DNA from 3 places in the Microbispora sp. NPDC049633 genome. Region 2 is predicted to be linked to each of the others. Evidence: riboswitches for the same ligand, from Rfam matches in the RefSeq annotation. Region 2 holds a riboswitch; each other region holds the start of a gene.
The links. Region 2 has a riboswitch for cobalamin ahead of AB0J39_RS36230 (ABC transporter substrate-binding protein). Riboswitches for the same ligand answer to the same signal wherever they lie in the genome.

Region 1 (6,588 bases), on a different contig from region 2:
GAGCTGGAGGTCATCCGCCGCAACGGGTTGCGGCTGGGCAAGCTGGTGAACACCCTGCTGGACTTCTCCCGCATCGAAGCCGGCCGGATGCAGGCCAGCTACGAACCGGTCGACCTGGCCATGGTCACCGCCGAGCTGGCGAGCCTCTTCCGCTCCGCGATCGACAAGGCGGGGCTGGAGTTCCGGGTCGAGTGCTCTCCCCTGGACGAGCCGGTCTACATCGACCGCGGCATGTGGGAGAAGGTGGTGCTCAACCTGCTCAGCAACGCGTTGAAGTTCACCTTCGAGGGCTCGATCGGCGTCGAGGTGCGCGGGGAGGCCGGCCACGCGGTGGTGACCATCACCGACACGGGCATCGGCATCCCCGCGACGGAGCTGCCCCGGCTGTTCGAGCGGTTCCACCGCATCGAGAACGCCCGCTCGCGGTCGAACGAGGGCAGCGGCATCGGACTGGCACTCGTGCAGGAGCTGGTCGGCCTGCACGGCGGCACGATCACCGCGGACAGCACCGAGGGCGAGGGCACCCGATTCACCATCCGCCTGCCGTACGGCGCCGCGCATCTGCCCGAGGACGCCATCACGACGGCCGGCACCGGCGCCGGCGGCACCGTCGCCGATCCCTACGTCGAAGAGGCGTTGCGCTGGCTGCCCGCGGACGACCGGGGCGAGTCCGCCGGGACCGCCATGGAGATGGTGTCCCACGAGGGCCTCGCGGCCCGCTCGGGGGACTCCGCGACCCCGGCGCGTGTGCTGGTCGCCGACGACAACGCCGACATGCGCGGGTATCTCGTCCGTCTCCTCAAGGGCGTCGGCTACCAGGTCAGCACCGCGGGCGACGGAATGGAGGCCCTGGACGCCATCCGCGCGGACGCCCCCGACCTGGTGGTCAGCGACGTGATGATGCCCCGCCTGGACGGCCTGTCCCTGGTCGCGGCGCTGCGGGCCGATCCACGCACCGCGACCGTGCCCGTCGTGCTCCTGTCGGCGCGGGCGGGCCAGGAGGCGTCCATCGAGGGGCTGCAGGCCGGGGCCGACGACTACCTGGTCAAGCCCTTCGCCGCCGCGGAGCTGCTCGCGCGGCTGCGGGCCACCATGGACATGGCGCGGCTGCGCCAGCACCAGGCGCGCTGGCGTACGGCACTGGTGAACTCGCTGCAGGAGGGGTTCTTCGTCTGCGACGAGGACGGCGCCGTCGTCGAGATCAACAAAGCGTTCACCGACATCCTCGGCTACGGCCCCGAGAACCTGCCCTACACGCCGATCCACCCCTGGTGGCCCGACGCCGCCGGCGACCCCGAGGCCCACAAGCAGGTCGCCGACGCGTTCAGCGGCCTCCTCGGCCCGGGGCAGGGCAGCTACACCATCCCCGTCACCCACAGCGACGGGCACCGGATGTGGATCAGCGTCACCTTCAACCAGGCACAGGACCCCGACACCGGCCGCCGGGTCGTCGTCGGCACCCTTCGCGACGTCACGGCCGAGCACTACGCCATCCAGCGCGAGAGCGCCCTCGCATCCCTGAGCACGGGCCTGTCCCAGGCGGGGAGCCTGTCCGACGCGCTGACCGGCGCGCTGGAGGAACTGCGGAACCTGTGGCGCGCCAAGTCAGTGCTGGCCGCCGTCTTCAGGCAGGGCGACGAAGAGCCGGCCCTGATCGCGACGGACCCCTCGGTGGACTGGCGGGGGCTGCCCGCCGAACGCCGCCGGACGCTCGCCGGCATGCCGCAGCGGCCGCTGCTCACCCCGATCGCCGAGCGCGACGGGGTCGGCATCCTCCTGGAGCACCCCGACGGCCCGATGGCGCTGTGGGTCGATCTGGGCGACCGGTCGTTCACCTCCGAGGACCAGCTGCTGCTGTCGCTGCTGGCCGGGCGGCTCGCCCAGGGACTGGTCCGCGCCCACCAGATCGACCAGCAACGCGAGACCGCGATCGCGCTGCAGCGCGCCATCCTCGGCCCCGCCCAGCTGCCCGACGGGTTCGCCGTGCGCTACGAGCCCGCCACCCGGCCACTGGAGGTCGGCGGCGACTGGTACGACACCATCGCCCTGCCCGGCGGACGCATCGGCATCGTCGTCGGCGACTGCGTCGGTCGCGGGGTGGAGGCCGCGGCCGTCATGGGACAGCTGCGCAGCGCCTGCCGCGCGCTGCTCCTGCAGGACGACAGCCCGGCCCGCGTGCTCATGGCCCTCGACCAGTTCGCCGCCGGTGTCCCCGGAGCCCGGTGCACCACGGTCTTCTGCGGCGTCCTCGACCCGGAGACCGGGCACCTGTCGTACTCCAGCGCCGGACATCCCCCCGGCATCCTCGCCCACCCCGACGGCAGCACCGGCCTGCTCGACGGCGGACGTTCCGTCCCCCTCGCCGTCCGCCCGGGCGCGACGCGCCCGGAGGGCGAGGCGGTCATCCCCGCGCGTGCCACGCTCATGCTCTACACGGACGGCCTGGTCGAACGGCGTCGCAGCTCGCTGTATTCGGGCATCGACCAGGCCAGCCGAGCCGTACAGGACGGCAGGAACGTCGCGGTCGACGACCTCGCCACGCAGGTGATGATCCGCCTGGCGCCCGCCGACGGCTACGACGACGACGTCGCTCTGCTGCTCTACCGGCACCCGGCCCCGCTGGAGATGACGTTCCCCGCCGAGTCGTCGCAGCTCGCGCCCGTCCGCAAGGCGTTGCGGAGCTGGCTCGGCCAGTGCGACCTGCCTGCCCAGATCGTGCAGAACGTCCTGGTCGCCGCCGGTGAGGCGTGCGCCAACGCCATCGAGCACGGCCATCGCCACGCTCCGGGCGACGTCGTCCGCATCCGGGCCGAGGCGTCCGTCGACAACCTGCGCCTCACCGTCGCCGACACCGGCCGCTGGAAGTCCCCGCAACCCGAGGTGAACAGCCACCGCGGCCGCGGCGTCGCCCTCATGCGCGCCATGATGCAGCAGGTCACCATCACCCCTGGCCCGTCCGGCACCACCGTCGACATGCAGATGAGGATCGCCTGATGACCACGCCGCTCACCCTCACCCCCGGCCATGGCCCTGACGGCGCCGCCCTGCTGACCGTCGCCGGTGAGATCGACATGAGCAACACCGACACCCTCGCCGCCGCCCTCGACCGCACGCCGGGCCCCGTCGTCCTCGACCTGACCCTCGTCGAATACCTCGACAGCGCGGGCCTGAGCGTCCTGTTCGCCCACGCCGACCGCATCACCCTCATCGCCAACCCCCTGCTGAGCCCCGTCCTGACCATCTCCGGGCTCGCCGACCTCGCCACCGTCCGGGACGGCGATCCCGACGCCCGGTGAGGCCGGGTCCTGCGGTCTGACCGGTAGGCACCTCCGTGGAGGGTTGACGCGAACGGGAGGAAGGGATACGTTCCGGTAGATTTCACGATCGTCCAAGGGAAATCCGGTGAGATGCCGGTGCGGACGCGCCACTGTATCCGGGACGCACATCCCGGGAGCCAGGTCGCTTGGGCCTTCGTGACCTCGCATGGTGGGACGCGTCATCCCTGAGGAGGCCTGTATGAGTGGAATGTCCACTTCTTCTGTCATCCCGATCCCTCGGCTGAGGCTCTGGCTGCTGACCGTGCCGGTGTTGCTGCTGATCGCCTACCTGGTCCTGATGGACAACGGGGCGATCTCGCAGACCGGTGCCTATCTGCACGAGCTCATGCACGACGGGCGTCATCTGCTCGGCGTGCCCTGCCACTAGGCGCGGGCGTGGTACGCACCCTGGTGGTCAGGGGCCTGCTTCTGGGCCTGCTGGCCGGATTCATCGCGGGCGGCTTCGCCTTCGTCGTCGGCGAGCCGCGGGTCGAGAGCGCGATCGCGCTGGAGGAGGCCCACGCCGCGCACGGTCACGGTCACGACCACGGCGAGGAGGAACTGGTCGGTAGACCGGTGCAGAAGGCCGGATTGTTCCTCGCCACCGGCCTGTACGGGCTCGCGGTGGGAGGGATCTTCGCCCTCGCGTACGCCGCGCTGCGCGGGCGGATCGGCCCTCGGTCGGAGGGCGGGCTGGCGCTCGCCGCCGCCGGGACGGCGTTCGTGGCGATGATTCTGGTGCCGTTCGTGAAATATCCGGCGAACCCGCCGGCCGTCGGAGACCCGGAGACAATCAACAGCCGCACCGTGCTCTACCTGGTGATGGTCCTCGTCGGGCTCGCCGCGGCGGTGATCGCGGTGGCGACCGCGCGCAGAGTCACCGCGGGGCCCTGGGCGCGGTGGACCGCGGCGGCGCTGGCGTTCCTGGTCCCGGTGGTAGCCGCCTGGATTCTGCTGCCCACCGTCGACGAGGTGCCCGAGGGCTTCCCCGCCACCTTGCTGTGGCAGTTCAGGCTCGCGTCGCTGGGGACTCAGCTGGTCTTCTGGACGGCCTTCGGGGTGCTGTTCGGGTGGGTGAGCGACCGGGCGGCGGGACGCGCGCGGGCCGTCCCGGCCACCGCCGCCACGCAGAGCTGAGCCGGGCACGGTGCTGCTCGTCCGGCACGCCACCACGCCGGAGATGCGGGCCGCCCGGTTTCCCCTGACCGATCGCGACGCCGACCCGGCGAGCCTGGCCAGGGCCGCCGCCCTGGCTCCGCTGACGGCGGGCTCGGCCGGGTGGGCCGGTCCCGCCGTCGCCGCGCGCCAGACCGCCGCCGCCATCGGCCTGCGGGCGCGGGTGGCGCCGGCGCTCGCCGAGGCGGACGTCGGCCGGTGGCGCGGTCTGCCGTACGAGCAGGTCGCGCGGGAGGAGCCGGACGCCTTGGTGAGCTGGCTGACCGACCCCCACGTGGTTCCGCACGGCGGCGAGAGCCTGAGCGCGCACGCCGCGCGGGTCGCCGGCTGGCTCGACCTGATGCGCGCGGAGCCGGGGGTCGTCGCCGTGTGCGACGCGGGCACGATCCGGGCGGCGATCGGTCATGCGCTGGGGCTCGATCCGCCGGGCGCCGCCCTCTTCGATCTCGCGCCGCTGTCGGTCACCGAGTTGCTCGCCACGCGGGACGGCTGGCGGGTCGCCTACGTCAACCGGAAGGTCCCGTCGTGAGCCCGCGCGAACGCGGCGAGCCCGGCGGCGACGGCGCCCCCGTCACGGCACCGGCTCCCCGCCTGCTCGGCGCGCTCCGGGTCACCCTGGCGGTGCTCCCCGAGGTGCGGGAGCGCGGGCGGGGCCACGCCGGACGGCCGGACACCTGGCGGAAACGGCGGTCACTCTCCGAGCCGGCCGACGGCTGACTTCGGCCGCGCGCCTGGCGAAAGGCGCCCGGTGTCTCCCGCGCGCCGGCCGAGTTCCGCCGACATGCGCGAATGCGCGTTTTCCTCGCCGTACGCCGCCCGGGATCAGGCTGCACTTCTTCCCAATCCTTCTCCGACGCGGGAGTGCGCCGGATTTCCGGCCGGACCGGGAGTTTCGAACGGATGATGAATGAGGCGTCACCCGATGAGAAACTTGGCCTGTGGAGACTTCGGTGCCAGGGCGAGCCGAAACACGGCTCCAGGCCAAAATCCTTACGCGATTGCGGGACGCCGGTCCGCAATCTCGCATTCAGCTGTCGGAACACTTCGAAGTGTCACGAACGACGATCGGGACCGAACTCGGCCGGCTCACGGCGCTTCATCTCGTCGAGGAAATCGGACCGGCCGCGTCTCGCGGGGGCCGCCGCTCGACCGTCATCGATCTCGCCGGTCACGTTCGGTTCGTCGGCATCGCCATCGGCGCGACCTCCGTCTCCACCGCGGTCACCGATGGCCGGCTGCGAGTTCTCGCGTTCGAACGCACCGAATGCGACGTACGCCGGGGACCTGAGCCGGTGCTCGAACTCGCCGCGGAACAGAGCCGCCGGCTGCTCGTGAAATTGGGAGTGGACAGGCCGCTGGGAGTCGGCGTGGGTGTGCCCGGCCCCGTGGACTTCTCCCGGGGTATCCCGGTGTCGCCACCGATCATGCCGGGTTGGGACGGTTATCCGGCCCGCGATCTGCTCGGCCGACGCTTCGATTGTCCGGTTTTATTGGACAACGATGTCAATGTAATGGCGCTGGGTGAACAACACGCCGGTGCGGCGGGTACCGTGGAGAACTTCCTGTTCGTCAAGGTCGGCACGGGTATCGGCTGCGGAATCGTGGCCAAGGGCGGGCTCTATCGCGGCATGGACGGCTGTGCGGGGGATATCGGGCACATCCCGGTCGCCGATTCGGACGCCGTCTGCGTGTGCGGCAACACGGGCTGCCTGGAGGCGTCCTTCGGCGGCGAGGCGCTCGCTCGCGACGCCCTCGCCGTGGCCCGGTCGGGGCGCTCGCCCCTGCTGCGGGAACTGCTCGAACGCACCGGGACGCTGACCGCCGCGGATGTGGGCGAGGCGGTCGGCGCCGGGGACGCGGCGTCCGTCCAGATGGTGCGCGACGGCGGACGGCGGGTGGGCGAGGTGCTGGCGGGCCTGGTGTCGTTCTTCAACCCGAGCCTCATCGTGCTGGGCGGCGGGCTCACGCTGCTGGGCCACGTCCTGCTCGCCGAGATCCGCGGGGCGATCTACCGGCGCTCGCTGCCGCTCGCCACCAGGAATCTGCCGATCATGATGAGCGAACTCGGCCCGCAGGCCGGCGTGATCGGCGCGGC
Region 2 (7,261 bases):
GCCACCATCGCGAACCCGGCCACCGCGAGCCCGGCGGCCCGACGTCCCGTCAGCCACTCAAGGCCGCCCTCGGCGTACCGGATCCCGACCTGGTGGACCGCCAGCCAGACGAACGCCACGTTGAGGTAGCCGGCGGCCTCCAGACCGGAGAACCGGACCACGTCCATCAGCACCGCGCCGCCCGCCAGCACCGGCAGGGCCACTCCGGCCCGCACCCGCAGCAGGTGCGGCGTGGCCACCACGGCCAGCAGGTAGACCGCGAGGAACCAGAGCAGCTGGCCGACCGTCCGCGCGGCCACCTCCACCGGCTGCGCGGGCATGCCGAGGGCCTCCAGGAGGTGGGGGAGCGGCAGCCACAGGACCGCGAGCGGCACCACCGGCCAGGCCAGGCGGCGCACCCGCCGCGCCGTCCACTCCCGGGCCGTCCCGCCCCGGCGGGCGGCGGACCCGAAGCTGATCGCGTTGGCCGCGCCCCCGGCGAAGAAGACCAGCGGCATGACCTGCGAGATCCAGGTGACGTACGGCACCGCCGCCAGGGCGTTGCCCGTGGTCAGCCGTCCCTGGGCGTACGACAGGACCGGCATCGTCCAGTGCTGGACGACCACGAGGACCATCCCGAAGACGCGCAGGACGTCGATGAAGCGGTCCCGTGGCGCGGGCGCGGCCGGGGCCCTTTCCGGAGCGGGGGGAAGCATGGTCAGGGACATGGGGGACGCCTTCGCTGTGTCGGCCGGCGGACTGGTGCGCCTGCGGGCGGTGGGGGCTCGAAGCCGCGGTGGTCGCGGTGGTCGCGGTGGTCGCTGGCTCGGGGGCCCGGGCCTCGCGAGCGGTTCAAGCGTCCCGCCGCGGCCCCGGCCGGCACAGCGACGCGGTCCCTACTTCCGATCTTGGGTGGCCCCTACCGCGATGGTGGGGCCTGCCCTACCATCCCCGCGTACGCCCAGGCAGGAGCCCCGGCCGTCCATGCGCGGACGGGCCGGGGGCGGACGCCGGACAGGGGATTGGTACCGTTGCGTCCGACGCGCGCCGCGTAGCGAAGTCCGGTGAGAATCCGGCGCTGTCCCGCAACTGTGGTTCCCCGCCCCCGGGGACGAGCCAGGTCGCCTGCGCTGCGCGCCGACGCCATCGACCCTCGTGGAAAAGGGTGATCCGTCGCTTCCAGCGGGTCCCTCGATTCCCGGCATTCCCCCTGATGGAGGACCCTCGTGAGGCCCGTACGCACGGCCGTCGCGGGTGTGGTGCTGGGCGTGCTCGGACTGGCCGGCTGCGGTCAGACCGACGGCGCCGCCACGTCCGCGGACCCCGCCCCCGCAGTCTCGAACACCGCCGCCTCGACCACCGCCGCCTCGACCACCGGCGCCTCGACCACCGGCGCCTCGACCACCGGGGGGCAGGGCGCCTTCCCCGTCACCGTGCAGGCCGGAAACGGCGCGGTGACCATCTCCAAGCGCCCCGAGCACATCGTGTCGCTCTCGCCCACGGCCACCGAGATCCTTTTCGCGATCGGCGCGGGCGCGCAGGTGTCGGCGGTGGACGACCAGTCGAACTACCCGCCGGAGGCGCCGAAGACCTCGCTGTCGGGGTTCAAGCCCAACGTCGAGGCGATCGTGGCCGCCAAGCCCGACCTCGTCGTGCTCGCCAACGACCTGGAAGGCGTCGTGGCCGGTCTGGGGAAGGTCGGCGTGCCGGTGCTGCTCGAACCCGCCGCGACCAAGCTGGACGACACCTACGACCAGATCAGGGACCTCGGCGCGGCCACCGGCAACACGGCCAAGGCCGAGGAGGTGGCGAACGGCGTCAAGCAGAAGATCGACGCCCTCGCGGCGGCGGCGCCGAAGGGCAAGAGCCTGACGTACTACCACGAGCTGGACAGCACGCCCTACGCGGCGACGTCGAGCACCTTCATCGGGCAGGTCTACAACCTTTTCGGGCTGAAGAACATCGCCGACGAGGCGCCCGACGCGGCGGGCGGATACCCCAAGCTGTCGGCGGAGTTCATCGCCAAGGCCGACCCCGACCTGATCTTCCTGGGTGACACCAAGTGCTGCGGCCAGAACGCCGCCACGCTGGCCAAGCGGCCCGGCTGGTCCGGCCTGTCCGCGGTGAAGAAGGGCCGCGTGGTGGAGCTGGACGACGACATCGCCTCCCGCTGGGGACCGCGGGTCGCCGATCTCGCCCAGGCCGTCGGCGACGCCGTGCAGAAGGCGGCGAGCTGAGCCCGTGAACGCGTGGCCGGTGAATGCGTGGTGACGCCGTGACCCCGGCCCGGCGCTGGCGGGCGCTGCTCGTCGCGTCCGCCGTGCTGGCGGCCAGCCTCGCCGCCGGCCTGGCGGTGGGCGCGGCGGGCATCTCGCCGCGCGCCATCGGACTGGCGCTGCTCGACCGGCTGCCGCTGGTGTCCCTGCACTCGGGGCTCGCGCAGGTCGAAGAGAACCTGCTGTTCCAGCTCCGGGTGCCCCGGGTGCTGCTCGCCGCCGTCGTCGGCGGGCTGCTGGCCATGGCGGGAGCGGGCTACCAGGGTGTGTTCCGCAACCCGCTGGCCGACCCGTACCTGCTCGGCGCGGCGTCCGGGGCCGGCCTCACGGTCACGCTCGTCGTGGTCTTCCTGGGCGGCGAGGCCGGGGTGACCGCGGTGCCGGTCGCCGCCTTCGCCGGGGCCGTCGGCGGGGTGTTCCTCGCGTACGCGCTGGGCCACACGGCGGGCCGGGGCGGCGGCACCGCGACCCTGGTGCTCGCCGGGGTCGCGGTCACCTCGTTCCTCACCGCGATCCAGACCTTCGTGCAGCAGCTCAAGGTGCAGGAACTGCCGCGGATCTACGCCTGGATCCTCGGCGACGTCGGCGGCGGCTGGGACCAGGTCCGCATGATCGCGCCGTACGCCGTGGTGTCGACCGTCGTCATGCTGCTGCACGGGCGGCTGCTCGACGTGCTGTCGGTCGGCGACGAGGAGGCGGTCAGCCTCGGCCTGCACGCGGCGCGCGTGCGATTCGCCGTGGTGCTGGCCGCCTCGCTCGCCACCGCGGCGGCGGTCGCGGTCAGCGGGCTGATCGCGTTCGTCGGGATCGTCGTGCCGCACGTGGTCAGGCGGCTCGCCGGCTGGTCGTACCGGATCGTGCTGCCGCTGTCGTTCCTCGGCGGCGCGGCGTTCCTCGTGCTCGCCGACACGATCGCCCGCACGGTGCTCGCGCCGGCCGAGCTGCCGATCGGGGTGGTGACGGCGTTCGTCGGCGCGCCCTTCTTCGTCACCGTCCTGCGCGTGACCCGGCGGGTGGAGACGTGAGCGGCGACGGGCACCCGGCGATCGAGGCGCGCGGCGTGGGCGTCACCCTCGGCGGGCGGCGGGTGCTCACGGACGTCACGTTGTCGGCCGCGCGCGGCCGGTGGCTGGCGGTCATCGGGCCGAACGGCGCGGGCAAGTCCACGCTGCTGCGGGCCGTCGCCGGACTGGTCCCGAGGGAGGGCGAGGTGCTCGTCGACGGGACGGCCGTGGACGACCTGCGCCCGCGCCGGCGGGCCCGGCTGATCGCCTACGCCCCGCAGAACCCCGCGCTGCCCCCCGACATGAAGGTGTACGACTACGCGCTGCTGGGCCGCACGCCGTACATCCCCTATCTCGGCAGCGAGAGCCCCCGGGACCGCGAGGTGACGCGGTCGGTGCTGGAACGGCTCGACCTGGACGGCTTCGCGTCCCGGCCGCTCGGGCACCTGTCCGGGGGCGAGCGGCAGCGGGTCGTGCTCGCCCGGGCGCTGGCGCAGCAGGCGCCGGTGCTCCTGCTGGACGAGCCGACGACGGCGCTCGACCTCGGCCATCAGCAGCAGGTGCTCGAACTCGTCGACCGGCTGCGCCTGGCCGACGGCCTCACCGTCGTGACGACGCTGCACGACCTCAGCCTCGCCGGGCAGTACGCCGACGCGCTCGTGCTGCTCGCCGCCGGGCGCGCGGTCGCGGCCGGGCCGCCCGAGCGGGTGCTGGCCGAGCCGCTGCTGACCGAGCACTTCGGCGCCAGCGTGCGGGTGGAGCCCGGCCCCGACGGGCGCCCGCTCGTCCACCTGGTCCGGCCGCTGACCTCCCGGATGACTCCCGCGGAGGGAGCGTGAGCGGCCTGCCGCGGCCGTCCCTGACGTACCGCGTGGAGGACGGCCTGCGGCTCGGCGCGTTGCTGTGGCGGTTCGGGCCCGGCTGGCGGATGATCTCCTCCGCCATGCTGGGCGGCGGTGTCGGCCGCCGCGAGTGGGTGCTGAACGCGCAGGTGGCGGCCGGTTACTCACGCATGGACCCGGTGGAGCACTTGGACGCGCTCGGCCCCGGCGGTCCCGGGGTCGGCATGATGACGGCGGCGCTGGTGGAGCGCTACGTCGCCGCGGCGGACGGGGGAGCGGAGGCCGTCGCCACGGTGGGACTCGGCGTGCCGACCTGGGCGGCCTCGCCCGAGGGCGTGCCCGACCCCGGTGTGCCGTACGTCCCCGAACCCGCGCGGGAGGCGGCCGGCGGGGGCGCCTCGGAGGTGGCGCGGGGGGCCGTCGGCGCGGGCGACGCGGGGCCGAGCGTGCCGCGCCCGGGGACGATCAACATCCTGGTGGCCGTGCCCGTCGCGTTCTCCGACCCGGCGCTGGTCAACGCCGTGATGACGGTGACCGAGGCGAAGACGCAGGCGCTGCTGGAGGCGGGTTTCCCCTGCACGGGGACCGCGTCGGACGCCGTCTGCGTCGCCGTACGGGAGGAGGGCCCGGAGGAGGCGTTCGGCGGCCCGCGCTCGATGTGGGGCGCGCGGATCGCCCGTGCGGTCCACCGGGCCGTCCTCGACGGCGCGCGGGACTGGCGGGCCCGGCGGGCCGGTTAGCCGACGGCGGGGGCGCGCCGGCGCCGGACCCGGAGCCGGCCCTCGGTCAAGCGGCCGCAACGGTGATCTTGGTGAGCCGGTCCGAGACCAGCCAGACGCGCTCGGCGTCGTCCGCACTTCGCAGCCGGGAGTACATCCGTTGCTCTGCGGGTGGGCCGCTGAGGTTGCCGAGGCCGCTGGGTCCGTAGAGGGCGCCGGGTTGGGCGCCGGGGCTCGTCGCGGCCATGAGCGCGGGCAGTATCGCGGTCTCGACGGTGCCGACGAGAATGCCGCGGGCCGAGAGCGCGCGGATCAGGCGGACGCCGCCGGTGTCCGCGGTGCGGCCGAGCTCGGGCCGGGCGGCGAGGAGGCTGGTGGGGGCTACTCCGGGGTGGGACAGGTTGCTGGTGATGCCCCACCCGTGGGCCTTGCTGCGGCGGTCCAGCTCGAGACCGAAGAGCCCCAATGCGATCTTGGACTGCTGGTAGGCGCGCGTGGCGTTGTAGCCGCGTTCCCAGTTCAGATCGTCCCAGTTGATGGCGCCGCGGTTCGCGGCGATGCTGATCTGCGATGTGACGCGGGCGCGGCCGGCGCGCAGCAGCGGGAGGATGTGGCTCACCAGGGCGAAGTGGCCGAGGTGGTTGGTGCCGAATTGGAGTTCGAAGCCGTCCGCCGTGGTCTGCCGGCTCGGCGGGGTCATCACGCCCGCGTTGTTGATCAGGATGTGGATGGGCCGGCCCTCCTCGCGGAGGGCGTTTCCGAGGGCCTCGATCGACTCGAGCGACGACAGGTCGAGATCGCGCAGCGAGACCTTCGCGTCCGGGAGGCTCTGGCGGATCCCGGCGATCGCGTTCTCGCCCTTGCGGCGGTCGCGGACGGGCATGAGGACGTCCGCGCCGGCCGCGGCCAGTCGCGCGGCCATTCCCAGCCCCACGCCGTCGCTGGCACCGGTGATGAGCACGCGTTTCCCGGACAGGTCCGGGATGGTGATGTCGATTGCCTGACGTGGCATTGCTGCTCCTTGTGTTGTCGTCCCGGTGCCGTTGTCCCGGTGTGGTCGGTCCGGTGTCGTCGTCCCGGATCCACGGTCCCGGACGCCGCGTGGGAGTTCCAGGGACCGCCGATCCACGGATGCGGACTCATCCGTTCCCGGGCGGAGAGGGGGATCGGCGATCCGTGGTCGCCGTCCCGCGGGGGCGATAGAAAGAAGCAGCACCGTGAGTGGAGGGAATGCCGTGATCGATCGCGCTGGGCTGGCGGAGTTCCTCCGGAGCCGACGGAAGGTGCTGCAACCCGAGGACGTCGGCCTCCCGCGCGGTCCCCGTCGCAGGGCGACCGGGCTACGGCGCGAGGAGGTCGCGGCACTGTGCCACATGTCGACCGACTACTACTCCCGCCTGGAGCGAGAACGCGGACCGCGGCCGTCGAGCCAGATGCTCGCCTCGATCGCCCAGGGCCTGCACCTCTCGCTCGACGAGCGCGACCATCTGTTCCGCCTCGCGGGGCACAACCCGCCCGCCCGCGGCGGAGCCGGCGAGCACATCAGCCCCGGCCTCCTGCGCATTCTCGACCGCCTGAACGACACCCCCGCGGAGATCGTCACCGAGCTCGGGGAGACCCTGCGGCAGACCCCCATGGGCGTCGCGCTCACCGGCGACACGACCCGGTACACCGGGCCCGCCCGCAGCAGCGGGTACCGGTGGTTCACCGATCCGGCCGCCCGGCGGCTCTACGCGCCCGAAGAGCATCCGTTCCTCACCCGGATGTACGCCTCAGGGCTGCGCGAGATCGTCACCCTCCGCGGCCCCGGATCCCGAGCCGCACACCTCGCCGACCTGCTCCTCGCCCGCAGTGACGAGTTCCGGCGAGCGTGGGACGCCCACGAGATCGGGATACGCCCCCACACGGTCAAGCACTTCGTCCATCCCGAAGTCGGAGCCCTGGAGCTGACGTGCCAGAGACTGGTCGACCCCGACCAGGCCCACTCGCTGCTCGTCTACATCGCCGTTCCCGGCAGCGAGAGCCACGACAAGCTGCACCTGCTGTCCGTCATCGGCACACAGGCCCTTCGCTGAGGCCTTCCGTGTCCCCCGCCGGGCAGCGGAAGGCCCGGCGGGCTACTTGAACGTGATCGTGTTCACCATGTGGTCGATGAGCGCGCGGTCGCACCGGCCGGCCGGGCAGAAGAACGCGATCAGGACGGTCGTGCCGGCGTCGCCCTGACGGACGACGTAGGCGGAGAAGTCCAGGCGCCCGGTCTGCTGGGGGTCGCTGAGCACGCCCTCGATCCGGAAGGCGGGCTTGGCGCCGACGGTGGTGGGAGCAGGCACGCCGTAGTAGGTGGTCACGCCGGGGAGCGCGGGGCCCAGGCTCTCCTGGAGCTCCAGTGGCGAATCCGAGGTGCTCAGAGTGTTGCTGACCTGGGCGAACACCCCCGTCGC
Region 3 (6,588 bases), on a different contig from region 2:
GGACGACAGCACGATCGCCAGGCGCTTTTCGCCGTTGGGCACGTGGCGCAGCCGGGCGTGCGCGACCGCGAGGGCGGCCACGCGGGCACACCGCTCGGGGTCGGCGACGTAGACCGGCACGCCGTCGGGCCCGTCCTCCTTGAACGAGAACGGCACCGTGACGAGGCGCCCGTCGAACTCGGGCACCGCCACCTGCATCGCGGCGTCCAGCGGGGACAGGCCGGCGTCCGAGTCCGCCCAGACCGAACGGGGAGTGGTCAGGCACAGCGCCTGCAGCACCGGCACGTCGAGGGCGGCGAGCGCCCCGGCGTCCCAGGCGTCCTCGTCGCCGCCCGCGCTCGCGGCGGCGGCCACCGCGCCGCCCGCGGCCAGCACGGTGACGACGAGGGCGTCCACCGGCCGCAGCAGGTCGAGCAGGTCGTCGCCCGCCCCCCGCAGCGACCCGCAGAAGACCGGCAGCACGTCGGCGCCCGCCGCCTCGACCGCGTCGCACAGCGCGTCGACGAACGCCGTGTTGCCCGACAGCTCGTGCGCCCGGTAGTAGATCACGCCGACCAGCGGGCGGCCCTCCCGGCGCTCCCGGCCGCGCCGCACGCCGTATTCGGGGGTGGCCCGGGGCGGCGCGAAGCCCTCGCCGGTCAGCAGGAGCGTGTCGGACAGGAAGCGCCGCAGCTCCGCCAGGTTGTCCGGGCCGCCCTCGGCCAGATAGGCGAGCGCCTGGGCCGCGACCCCCGACGGCACGGTGGACATCGCCATCAGCGCGGCGTCCGGGGCCTGCTCGCCGCCGAGCACGACCGTGGGCAGCCCGGCGGCCAGCACGGCGTCGAGCCCCTCGGGCCAGGAGCGCCTGCCCCCGAGCAGCCGGACGACGACGGCGTCCACACCGTCCACGAGGGCGGGCACGTCCTCGGGGGCCGTACGCGCGGGGTTGGCGACCCGCCAGCCGGCCCCGCCGCGGGTGGCGGCGAGCAGCTCGGTGTCGGCGGTGGACAGCAGCAGCAGCATCGTCGGCGGCATCGTCGGCGGCATCGTCATGGGCGGTCCTCCCGCAACGTGATCTCGGCGGTGGGCAGGCCGGTGGGCAGGCCGCGCTCGATGAGCCGCCACACGGCCTCGGTGTCCAGGTGCTCCTCGACGAGGTCGCCCAGCGCGTCGAGACGGGCCTCCCGGTGCGCGGCGAACGCGCCGGTCCCCGGCAGCCAGGCCCGGCCCGCGACGGCGGCGACCTCGGTGAGGAAGGCCCGGCGGAAGCCGTCCCGCTCGAACAGGCCGTGCCAGGTCGTGCCCCACACCGCGCCAGCGCGGCAGCCGTCGAGGAAAGGCTCGCCTCCGTCGGGGGTCACCCGGCCGTGGTGGATCCGGTAGCCGGTCACCTCGTGGCCCCGCCACTCGCCCTTCGCGAGCGTGAGCACCTTGTCCGGCGCGTACGCCGTGCGGGCGGGCAGCAGGCCGAGACCGGGCACGCGGCCCGCCCGGCTCTCCACGTCGTCGTCGATGACCGTGCCGAGCATCTGGAATCCGCCGCAGATCCCTAGCACCGGGCCGCCCTCGGCGGCGCGGCGGCGCAGCGCCTCGTCCAGGCCGCGCTCGCGCAGCCAGGCGAGGTCGCCGACGGTGGCGCGGGTGCCGGGCAGCACGACGAGGTCGGCGTCGGAGAGCTCGGCGGGGGCGGTGACCAGGCGCACGCTCACCCCCGGTTCGGCGGCCAGCGCGTCGGCGTCGGTGACGTTGGACATCCGCGGCAGCCGTACGAGGGCCACGCGCAGGACCTCACGCCCGACCGGCGGGGTGATCAGGCCGGGACGGCTGTCGAGGTCGAGGGAGTCCTCCACGTCGAGCCAGAGCCCGGACCGCCACGGCAGCACGCCGAGACACGGACGGCCCGTCGCCTCCGCCAGCCAGTCGAGCCCCGGCCGCAGCAGCGCGAGGTCGCCCCGGAACTTGTTGACCACGAAGCCGACGATGTGCCGCTGGTCGTGCCGGTCGAGCACGGCGAGGGTGCCGGCGAAGTGCGCGAGCACGCCGCCCCTGTCGATGTCGCCGACGACCAGCGCGGGCAGGCCGGCGGCGCGGGCCAGGCCCATGTTGGCGATGTCGCGGTCGCGCAGGTTGACCTCGGCCGGGCTGCCCGCGCCCTCGCAGATCACCACGTCGTAGCGGCGGCGCAGGCCGTCCAGCGCGTCGAGGGCGACGTCGAGCAGGCGCATCTTGTGGTCGCGGTAGGACAGGGCGTCCACGTCGGCGTGCGCCCGGCCGAGCACGACGACGTGGGAGTGCCGCTCCCCGGCCGGTTTGATGAGCACGGGGTTCATCGCGGCCTCGGGCTCGACGCGGGCCGCCGCGGCCTGCATCGCCTGGGCCCGCCCGATCTCGCCGCCGTCGGCGGTGACCATGGAGTTGAGCGCCATGTTCTGCGCCTTGAACGGCGCGACCCGTACGCCGCGCCGGGCCAGCCACCGGCACAGGCCGGCCACCAGGACGCTCTTTCCGGCATCGGAGGTCGTGCCCGCCACGAGCAGGCCGCCACCGGCGGGCACGTCAGGTGACGGAGCGCGATACCGGCAGCGAGGCGCGTCTGCGCAGGCCTGTCCGGGCCATGGCATGTCCCCCCTGGGGGTGTCCGCGCCCCCGGTAGAAGGTCCGACGGCCGGAGTATCCTGGCTCCCGGATCGGCGCTCCCCTCAGCCTTCCCGCCCGTGGTGGGCAGTGGCGTGGGTGAGGGTCGCTCCCCGGTGACAGTGGCGGGACCGCGCCGGATTCACACCGGCTTCCTCCGCGTCCGTCGCTTGCGGTGGTCAACATACACCTTTGTGCCGGATGTCCCGCAAGCGTGGTCTGTCTGATCTAGCGGGAACGCTAGGTGCGCCGCACGACGAACATAACGGTGGCGCTTCCCGATCATGCTTGTCATGATGCCGTGATGAGCGTGGTCGGGATGCTCCGGCGCGTGCTGGCCGAGCCCCTCCTGCTGGCCGCCGCGTTCGGCTCCATCCTGCTCGCCACCACGGCGATCTCGGCTCTGCTGCTGCACGCGGGGTCGGCGACCCAGGCGGGTGTCCGGCGGGCCCTGGAGACGGCGCCGCTCGCCGCCACCGCCACGGTCGTCACCTCCTCGGTCACGTCCGGGGACTTCGCCGCGATCGACCGGGCCGTCCGCGCGGGGGTCGCCCACGCCCACCAAGAGGTGCCCGTACGGGTCACCGTACGCGTCGAGTCCGCCTCCTACACCATTGAGGGACAGGATCGCGGCGGTCAGCCCGTCCTGACCCGGTTCACCGCGTACGAGGGACTGGACGGCCAGGCGGACCTGGTGAGCGGGCGCTGGCCCACGGAAGAGACGGCGGCGGCGCTCTCGGAGCAGGCCGCCCGGGCGATGGGAGTGTCGGCCGGCGACGAGTTCACCGTCGTCGGACGCCTGGACGGAGAGCCGGTCCGCGTGCACGTCACCGGCGTCTTCCGGCTCCGCGACCCCGACGACCCGCGCTGGAAGGGGGAGACCCTGCTGCGTTACGGCACGCAGACCGGCGACTTCACCTCCCACGGACCCCTGGTCGTGCCGGAGGGCACCTTCCTCGGCCGCTTCGGGACCGGAGTCTCGGCCCGCTGGCTCGCCGAACCCGACCTGCGCCGGCTCTCCCCCGACCGGCTGCGGTCGTTCGCGGCGTCGGTCGCCGGGACCTCCGCCGCCGTGCGGTCCGGCTGCCCCCGGTGCACGGTCACCGAGACGCTGTCCGGCACGCTGCTGCGGCTCGACCGCGGCGCCCTGGTCGCCCGCTCGACCATGCTGGTGCCGGTGCTCCAGCTGCTGGTGCTGAGCGCGTACGCGCTGGCGCTGACCGCGCGGCTGCTCGCCGAGCACCGTCGGATGGAGACGGCCCTGCTGCGATCGAGGGGCGGCGGGTCGCCGCGGCTCGCCGCCATGGCGGTGGGGGAGGCGCTGCTGATCGCGCTGCCCTGCGCGCCCGCTGCGCCGTTCCTCGCGCCCGTCCTCCTGCGGCTGGTGAGTGCGTTTCCCTGGATCGAGGCCACCGGCGTGGCGCCGCCCCGCGCGCCCGACGGGGCCACCTTCGCGGTCGCGGCGGCGGTCGCGCTCGCCTGCGCCGCCATGCTGGCCGCCCCGCCCCTGCTCGCCGCCCGCCGCACGTACGTCGAGGAGCAGGCGGCGCGCGGACGCGCCGACCGGCCGGGCCTGGTCCAGCGGGCCGGGGCCGACGTGGCGCTGCTCGTCCTGGCGGCGCTCGCCGTCTGGCGCCTGCGCGGCCAGGGCGCGCCGGAGACCACGCGCCTCGGCGGCGAGCTCGGGCTCGACCCGCTGGTCGGGGCGGGACCGGCGCTCGCCCTGCTCTGCGGCGGGATGGCCGCCCTGCGGCTGGTGCCCGCCGTCGCCAGGGTCGCCGAGCGGGCGACGCGGCGGCGCCCCGGGTTCGGGCCGGCGACGGCCGCCCGGCAGGTGAGCCGGCGCCCGGCCCGCTATTCGGGTCCGGCGCTGCTGCTGACGATGGCGACGGCGATCGGCGTGCTGTCCCTGACCACCGCCGCGACCTGGCGCGGCGCCCAGGAGGACCGGGCCAGGCATCTCGCCGGCGCCGCCCTGCGCGTCCCGGCCCTCCCCGGGGACGACGCGCGGACCTTCACCACGCTGCCGGGGGTCGCGGCGGCCATGCCCGCGCACCGCGCCACGGTCGTCGCGGACGGCGCGGACGCCACCCTCATCGCCGCGGACGCGGCGCACCTGGGCCGTGTCCTGCAGCTGCGCCCCGACCTGTCGGAGCTGTCGCCGGCCACACTGGCCTCCCGGATCGCCGGGTCCGCCGGACAACCGCTTCCGGTCGTGGTGACCCCCGGGCTGGCGGACACCACGAGGATCACGGCCGGCACGGCGGCGATCCCGATTCGGGTCGTGGGCGTCGTCACCGCGATGCCCGGCACGCCCGAGGGCGCCCCGGCGCTGCTCGCCGGCCTGGCGGCGCTGCGGGCGGCAGGCGCGAAGGGAACGGAGTGGCCGGTGACGGAGTGGTGGCTGGCCGCCGACGGGCGCGACACCGCGCGAGTGCCCGCCGGCCGCGGGGACGTCGTCGACGTGGCCGCGCTCACCGCCGGCTACAGGGACGACCCCACGGCGGCCGGCCTGCAGGGCGCGCTGCTGCTCGGCTTCGCGGCCGCGCTGGCGTTCGCCGTGCTGGGATTCCTGGTCAACGCCGCGGTCGCGGCGCGCGAGCGCAGGGGCGAGTTCGCCGTGCTCGGCGCACTCGGCGTGAGCTTCCGGCAGACGCTCGGCCTGCTCGCCGCCGAGCAGTCGTTCGTGATCGGGCTGTCGCTGGCCGGCGGAGTGGCGCTCGCCGTGGCCGTGTCCGCCGCGGTGGTGCCGCCGATGGTGACCGCGGGATACGCGACCGCGGGCGGGCTGCCGGTGCTGCTCCACGTGCCGTGGTCTCAGGTGGCGGCGCTGGCCGCCGCGGTCCTCGCGGTGCTCCTCGTGATCGTGGCGGGACTCGCGCGGTCGCTGCACCGGCGTGAGCCGGCCGCCGTGCTGCGTGCGGGGGAGGCGTCGTGATCCGCCTTCTGGGTGTGCACAGGGGGGTGGCGGCGCTGCTGGCCGCGCTGGTGTTCGGCGCCGCCCTGGTCGTCTCGGCCCTGCCCCGGATGGTCGAGTCCTCCCTCGACGCGGCGGCCCAGTCGGCCGTCGGTTCCGCCCCGCCCGCCACGGCGTCGCTGGCGGTCCAGTTCACCCGGCGCTTCGATCTGACGCCGATGCGGACGACGGCCGAGGTGGCCAGGGCGGACACCGCCTGGCGCGAGCTGCTCCCCCCGGCGCTGCGGGAGGTCGCCGACCCCGTCCCGTTCTTCGATTTCGCCGGCCCGCCGATGCTGATCGACGATCGGCAGCATCGCTACCTGACGCTGAAATGGGTGTCCGGGGCGGACCGGCGGGTGCGATACGTCGAGGGCGGCCCCCCGGGCCCCGGCTCGGGCACTCGTCTCGAGGTGGCCGTCCCCGCGGTCGCCGCCGCGGAGATGTCGATCAAGACGGGCGACACGCTCCGCCTCGGCGCGTTGACCGCGAAGGTCACCGGCCTGTTCGAGCCTGCGCGTCCCGCCGACCGGTTCTGGGCCCTCGAGCCGGAACTCACCTACGTCATCCACCACCGCGTGCCGCTCGCCACCGAGGACGACCTGATCGTCACCGCGCTCACCGACGGCGACAGCCTCGCGGGCGCGGAACTGCCGATGGTCTTCCGATGGCTCGTCACCCCGGAGGCGGACCGCGTCACCGCGGGCGACGCGGCGGGCGTGCTCGCCGCCACGGAGGAGTTCGGCCGCCGCCTGAGCAGGCAGGACCGCGAACTCGCCCTGTCGACCGGGTTCGACCGGATCCTGCGGGAGTACCTGGACCGGCTGGCCGTCACACGCGCGCTTATCACGGTGTTCCTGGCCGGGCTGGCCGTCGTGTGCCTGGGCGCCACGGCTCTGGCCGTGCTGCTGTTCGTCGGCCGGCTGCACGGCGATCTGCTGCTGATGCGCGCCCGCGGTGCGTCCCTGGCCCAGGTCGTGCTCGCCTGCGGGGGAGCGGTCGCGCTCGCGGCGGTG

Region 1: linked by a shared signal. The riboswitch ahead of AB0J39_RS00650 (CbtB-domain containing protein) and the one ahead of AB0J39_RS36230 (ABC transporter substrate-binding protein) in region 2 are both predicted to bind cobalamin.
Region 3: linked by a shared signal. The riboswitch ahead of AB0J39_RS36705 (cobyric acid synthase) and the one ahead of AB0J39_RS36230 (ABC transporter substrate-binding protein) in region 2 are both predicted to bind cobalamin.

The regions. Positions count from the first base shown of each region.
Region 1 covers NZ_JBFAOO010000001.1:127,499-134,086, forward strand. Annotated here, with positions in the region: gene AB0J39_RS00640 (SpoIIE family protein phosphatase) at 1-2,994, shown strand, start outside; gene AB0J39_RS00645 (STAS domain-containing protein) at 2,994-3,296, shown strand; cobalamin riboswitch at 3,353-3,482, shown strand; gene AB0J39_RS00650 (CbtB-domain containing protein) at 3,517-3,705, shown strand; gene AB0J39_RS00655 (CbtA family protein) at 3,714-4,454, shown strand; gene AB0J39_RS00660 (histidine phosphatase family protein) at 4,465-5,022, shown strand; gene AB0J39_RS00665 (hypothetical protein) at 5,019-5,210, shown strand; gene AB0J39_RS00670 (ROK family transcriptional regulator) at 5,432-6,588, shown strand, end outside.
Region 2 covers NZ_JBFAOO010000268.1:537-7,797, forward strand. Annotated here, with positions in the region: partial or broken gene AB0J39_RS36225 (acyltransferase) at 1-707, opposite strand, end outside; cobalamin riboswitch at 991-1,127, shown strand; gene AB0J39_RS36230 (ABC transporter substrate-binding protein) at 1,206-2,216, shown strand; gene AB0J39_RS36235 (iron ABC transporter permease) at 2,240-3,280, shown strand; gene AB0J39_RS36240 (ABC transporter ATP-binding protein) at 3,277-4,098, shown strand; gene AB0J39_RS36245 (adenosylcobinamide amidohydrolase) at 4,104-4,841, shown strand; gene AB0J39_RS36250 (SDR family oxidoreductase) at 4,888-5,832, opposite strand; gene AB0J39_RS36255 (helix-turn-helix transcriptional regulator) at 6,056-6,895, shown strand; partial or broken gene AB0J39_RS36260 (serine/threonine protein kinase) at 6,938-7,261, opposite strand, start outside.
Region 3 covers NZ_JBFAOO010000281.1:85-6,672, reverse strand. Annotated here, with positions in the region: partial or broken gene AB0J39_RS36710 (cobaltochelatase subunit CobN) at 1-1,005, opposite strand, end outside; gene AB0J39_RS36705 (cobyric acid synthase) at 1,032-2,537, opposite strand; cobalamin riboswitch at 2,651-2,774, opposite strand; gene AB0J39_RS36700 (FtsX-like permease family protein) at 2,921-5,554, shown strand; partial or broken gene AB0J39_RS36695 (hypothetical protein) at 5,551-6,588, shown strand, end outside.